2 linked regions of the Spartinivicinus poritis genome follow. The protein of the gene in region 2 interacts with the protein of the main gene of each other region in a pairwise test. Links are inferred from orthologs where the notes say so. Each region holds a gene or a part of one and is shown on either strand. Other genes may lie near its edges.

Region 1 (2,937 bases), on a different replicon or contig from region 2:
AATCGCCTTGGATGCTGCGTTGGACGTGCTGAGGCCAGGTGGTCGACTGGTGGTGATTAGCTTTCATTCGTTGGAAGACCGTATTGTCAAACGCTTCATTAAAAAGCATGTAAAAGGTGACGAGTTACCAGCAGGGTTACCAGTGACTGCGGATCAGCTAAACCAGCGACTAAAGGCAATAGGCAAAGCAATTAAGCCAAGCGAGCAAGAGGTGGATGGTAATGTGCGCTCCCGTAGTTCCATTATGCGGGTGGCAGAGAAACTTAAGTAACTTTGAGCGGGTAAATATTGGAGTGAGTCTTTCATGCAGTTAACTGTTTCAAAGCCAGTAGTCGGATTAACCCTGTTATTTCTGTTGGTAGTGATATCAGCGCTGGCAGTGGTGTATGTCTCTCACTTAAATCGACAACAGTTTAACTTGCTGCAGGCGGAGCTGACACTGCAGTCTGAAGCACAAGTGAAGTGGGGGCAGCTGTTATTACAGCATAGTACTCTCACTACCCCTAGTCGGCTGGACAAAATTGCCACAGGCAAGCTTGCCATGCATATTCCATCAAGCGAGGAAATGGTGATCGTTAAACCATGAGCCAGTTAAACACTCAGGTGCCAGTCTGGCGCTTTCGATTTATTGTAACTGTGCTGATAGTGGCCGCTGCACTAGTGGGTTGGCGTATTGTTGACTTACAGGTGATTGACCGTCATTTCCTGCAAAATGAAGGGGCGAAACGAGTGGTGCGTCACTCAGAAGTGGCTGCAACCCGAGGCATTATTTTTGACCGTAATGGGGAGCCGCTGGCTGTCAGCACACCTGTCGTTACCATTTGGGGAAACCCCAAAGAGCTGAGCCAAGTAAAGACTAAATGGCCTGTTATCGCCAAACACTTGGGCTTCAGCTCAAGCTACCTTGCCAAGAAAGTAAATGATAACGGCTCTAAAGAGTTTATTTACCTTAAACGACACATGCGTCCTAAGCTGGCTCAGCGACTTTTAGCTGAAAAAATTAGGGGTATTTATGGTATTGATGAATTTAAACGTTACTACCCAGCAGGCAGAGTAGCTGCCCATATTGTGGGGTTTACCAATATTGATGGTAAAGGCCAGGAAGGTATTGAGTTAGCCTACGACCACTGGCTAACAGGTAAGCCAGGACAGGTTCGTTTGTATAAAGATAGAAAAGGACGGCTAGTTAGAAGTGCTGAGTTAGTTAAAAGTGCTCAGCCGGGCAAAGAGCTGTATTTAAGTATTGACCTAAGAGTACAAAACCTAGCCTATCGAGAGTTAGCAAAAGCAGTCAAGCGAAATAATGCTTCAGGCGGAACTCTGGTGATACTGGATGTGAAAACAGGGGAGATATTGGCAATGGTCAATCAGCCAGTATACAACCCCAACAATCGTCGCCGGGTTCGGGCTGGGTCAATTCGTAATCGGGCCATGACCGATATTTTTGAACCGGGCTCAACGCTTAAACCTTTTACTATCGCTGCTGCGCTAGAAGCAGGTGAGTTTACGTCGTCCTCTCTGATAGATACCAGCCCCGGCTATATGATGGTTGGGCGTAAGACGATCAAAGACCACCGCAACTATGGTGTGATTGATATTACTACGATATTGAAAAAGTCCAGCAATATCGGCATGACCAAAATTATTCAACAAGTGACGGCACCTACAGTGGCTTCACTGTTACATCGAATGGGCTTTGGTATCGACACGGGAACGGGCTTTCCGGGAGAGAGCACTGGAATGCTGCCTTTACGCAGTAAATGGCGGGCAACTGAGGAAGCGACCTTATCCTACGGCTATGGTATGGCAGTGACTGCTGTGCAGCTAACCCAGGCTTATGGCGTATTAGCAAATAGAGGAAAAAAAGTACCCACTACCTTATTAAGGCTGGATGACCAACCGGAAGCATCACAGGTAATTCCCAGCAATGTAGCGCATGACGTTGTGAAAATGCTGACAAGTGTTGTGAAAAAAGGAGGGACAGGCACCCAAGGGGCAATTGAGGCCTACCAGGTGGCAGGTAAAACCGGAACGGCGCGCATTGCTGAAGCAGGAGGGTATTCAGAGAAAAAACACCATTCGGTGTTTAGTGGTTTAGCGCCAGCAGGAAATCCAAGGCTAGCTGCTGTGGTGATGATAGATAACCCTAAAAATAAAAAGTATTACGGTGGTGAGGTGGCAGCCCCTGTTTTTTCAAAAGTGGTGGCTGGTTCCTTACAGTTATTAGGGGTATCACCGGATAATTCGGCACGTTTGGCCAACCGTGGTCGTGACAGGAGTAACAACACATGACAACAAAGCAGGATGATCAATCAGTGCTGAAGTTGCCAATGATGCCGCTTTCTCGTTTGCTGGCTGCTATTGGGCAAGCCCAAACCGGGTTTGATCCTATTCTTTCAGGTATTGCCATCGACAGCCGACAAGTGAAACCTGGTGACTTATTTATTGCCATGCAAGGCTATCAAGTGGATGGACGCCGTTTTATTGCAGATGCCTTTGGTCAGGGAGCCGTTGCTGTTTTAGCGGAACAGTCAGGTCAACAGGCATTGGGGCAGCAAGCTGTTATTGAAGTGCCACAGCTGAATAAACAACTGGGAAAACTACTTAATGAATATTTTGGTTATGTGACTAACCAAATCAATATCCTGGGTATTACTGGTACCAATGGTAAAACATCTTGTAGCCAGTTTGCTCGTCAACTGTTGAATAAATTAAACATCAATTGTGGTGTGGTGGGAACACTAGGGTATGGCACCACAGACTCGTTAATTCCATTAGTAAACACTACACCTGATGCATTGCAGTTACATCAATTTATTTATCAGTTAGTTAACCAGCAAGTGCCATATTTAGCAATGGAAGTTTCGTCCCATGGTTTAGCGCAGGGGCGAGTTGAAAGTATTGCTTTTGATGTCGCTATTTTTACTAATTTAACTC
Region 2 (2,875 bases):
TGAAATCGCTTAGCCTGATAGAAACTATCCAGGGTTTTGCAGTGTTCTGCTACTCCTTCAACTCCCAAATTATTACTGGTACTACCAATAGCAATGACTAAGTAGTCATAGCCTATTTCTCTAGCAGGTATAATTTCTTCTCCTTCAGTATCTAGTAAAGGGGCTATAGATAGCTTCTTTTTTGTTCGATTAACCCCGGTTAACTTACCTTGCATAAACATATAATGATTTCGTTTAGCATGCGCTTTGTAGCTTACTTCGTTTGCCGTATAGTCAATGGAGCCTGCAGCCACCTCATGTAATAAAGGTTTCCACAAATGGGTTTCAGCTTGATCGACCAAGGTAATTCTAGCCAACCGCTTTTTTCCTATTTTTTTGCCAAGGCGAGTTGCTAACACCAACCCCCCCGCACCACCACCAACCACCACAATATGGGGTACAGTCTTGCTACCATTCATTAGGTTAACCTCATAAGTCCAAAAAGTTTAAGTCATTCGATGGTAACGCAAGCCAATAAAATTCAGTAGCTTAATAATGGATAAAAGATTTAATAAATATAATTAATGTGTATTTTAAATACTCAACATATTTCGTTAAACTGACGGTTTTATTTTTCCAACCTTAAATAGTCGTATAAATACGCATCTCCAATCACTAGCCAATCTTGTAGGCTACAGGGCATCACTAATAATTGTTTATGCTTCTCGGGTTCTTCCGCTAACACAGTGCTAGAGCCCGTCAGGCACCTTCTGTAAATTCTCACTTGGTGTTGCTGCTTTTCAACAAGCCACCAGCAACGCCTTGATTGCGAATTTACCTGAAGCAAACAATGTATTAGAGGTGCCCTACACTCAAAGCGAGGGGTATGCAAATGCCGAACTTCCCTGCTCAGAACTAGTCTTACCAACTTTTAGCTTTTTTAGCTGTGGAGAAATAAGTGGCCAAAAAAAAGCCATCAAAAACAAAGAAATCCTGGTTATCACAAGCTTTGATAAAAGTAAGACAATTCTGCTTAAAGCTGGTCGTCTTTTTATTGGGGGTTAGCTGTAGCATAACAGTTATGCTACGTTGGCTTGACCCACCCACAACCGCTTATATGATTCAACGTAAACTAGGTGCAAACCTTCCAGGACCAGCTTGCCAGAATATTTCTTATCGATGGCAAAACTGGCAAAATATTTCACCAGAATTAGCCTTAGCAGTGATAGCTGCTGAAGACCAGCGCTTTGCAGAGCATATTGGTTTTGACTTTACCGCTATTCAACAAGCAATCAAAGATGGCATCGCTGCCAAACGGTTACGCGGTGGCAGCACTATTAGTCAGCAACTCACCAAAAACTTGTTTCTTTGGCCAGAACGCAGCCTGCTACGAAAAGGTCTGGAGGTTTACTTCACTGCTCTCATCGAGCTAACTTGGCCCAAACAACGTATTCTTGAAGTATATTTAAATACTATTCAATTTGACTCTTGCACGTTTGGCGTAGAAGCAGCCAGCCATGCTTTTTTTAACCAATCAGCCAGCCAAATCAATCGTTCTCAAGCCGCATTGATGGCCGCTGTACTACCCGCACCTCACCGATTAAAAGTGACCCGTCCAACTCAACACCTCCGACGGAAGCAGTCCTGGATTGTTCGCCAAATAAAGCAGCTTGGTGGTAAACATTATTTGACTCAGATAGCAAACAACTAGCTATACCCTAACTTCCAAGCAACTATTGCTTAATGCCATTTGTAAGGTATTATATTTTAATACTTCCTCTAAAAAAGAAGACCAAACTAGTGCCTAGCCCTGTTAGCAATGCGTCACCGTATAGGTCTAGAGGGTTGAATTAAAGGAAGAATACACCACAGATTGCGACTTATCAGTCTGTTCAAATGGAGCTTCTCAAGTGTCACTTATTTACAGGATGCAACACTAGATGTCTCAAATTAACGAAATTATTGCAACCCTGAAAAAAACCTTAAAAGCCCATGGCTTAACTTACTCGGATGTTGCTGCACATCTTAACTTATCTGAAGCAAGTGTTAAGCGATTATTTGCAAGTAAACAGTTTTCTCTAGACCGATTAGAGTCTGTCTGCCAATTGATGAATATGGAGATAGTTGACCTAATCAGCCAAATGAAGCAGCTTAAACAAGCCCCAGAAGCACTGACCACTGAGCAAGAAACCAAATTAGTCTCTGATATCAAACTATTACTGGTTGCTATTTGTGTGTTAAACCACTGGCGATTTCAAAATATTTTAGAGGAATACAAATACTCCGAAGCCGAGTTAATTCAATTATTAGCAAAATTAGACAAACTAGGTATTATTGAGTTACTACCAAAAAATAAAATAAAACTATTAGTAGATAGCAACTTTTCATGGCTAGAAAATGGCCCAATAAAACAGTTCTTTCTTAAACATGTTAAAAGCGATTTTTTTAACGATCAGTTTGACAAACCCAATGAGCTACTGCTGTCAGTTAATGGCATGCTAAGCCAAGGGTCTATATCTATTTTGCAAAAAAAGCTCTCTCAAATTGCTAATGAGTTCACCACCCTTCACCATGAAGATTTAAAGTACCCATTAGCAAAACGAGAGGGTACCTGCCTGGTAATAGCAATGCGGCCATGGGAGCTTGAAGTTTTTCATGCTTATCGAAGAATATAAATCTCTTGCTAAAGCATCAAAACATAGCAGCAAACCTTGTTGGCTTGGCGCACTGCTTGTCACAACGTTAGTATTTTGCTTATTTACTTCTCGCCTTTGTTTGGCTGATAGCTATCAGCGACTACTTGAGATAACCAGTAACCCTGATGTTACTATCGCCCCCTTTACTACAGACGGGTGCAGTGGCGGTATGTCAACTTTATGGAGTTTATTTGATCAAA

Evidence for each region.
Region 1: the proteins of mtgA (region 2) and ORQ98_RS12455 interact in binary tests that used the Escherichia coli proteins (3 or more experiments, as listed by UniProt). The link is inferred for Spartinivicinus poritis from one-to-one orthologs.

The regions. Positions count from the first base shown.
Region 1 is NZ_JAPMOU010000014.1:39,774-42,710, forward strand. It holds ORQ98_RS12455 (peptidoglycan D,D-transpeptidase FtsI family protein), read left to right. Parts: upstream 1-582; coding sequence 583-2,292; downstream 2,293-2,937. Other genes in the region: rsmH (16S rRNA (cytosine(1402)-N(4))-methyltransferase RsmH), read left to right, coding at 1-271; ftsL (cell division protein FtsL), read left to right, coding at 305-586; ORQ98_RS12460 (UDP-N-acetylmuramoyl-L-alanyl-D-glutamate--2,6-diaminopimelate ligase), read left to right, coding at 2,289-2,937. UniProt on the Escherichia coli protein: Essential cell division protein that catalyzes cross-linking of the peptidoglycan cell wall at the division septum. Required for localization of FtsN.
Region 2 is NZ_JAPMOU010000007.1:78,128-81,002, forward strand. It holds mtgA (monofunctional biosynthetic peptidoglycan transglycosylase), read left to right. Parts: upstream 1-1,060; coding sequence 1,061-1,690; downstream 1,691-2,875. Other genes in the region: ORQ98_RS07830 (NAD(P)/FAD-dependent oxidoreductase), read right to left, coding at 1-458; ORQ98_RS07835 (hypothetical protein), read left to right, coding at 802-1,044; ORQ98_RS07845 (helix-turn-helix domain-containing protein), read left to right, coding at 1,920-2,654; ORQ98_RS07850 (hypothetical protein), read left to right, coding at 2,635-2,875. UniProt on the Escherichia coli protein: Peptidoglycan polymerase that catalyzes glycan chain elongation from lipid-linked precursors. May play a role in peptidoglycan assembly during cell division in collaboration with other cell division proteins.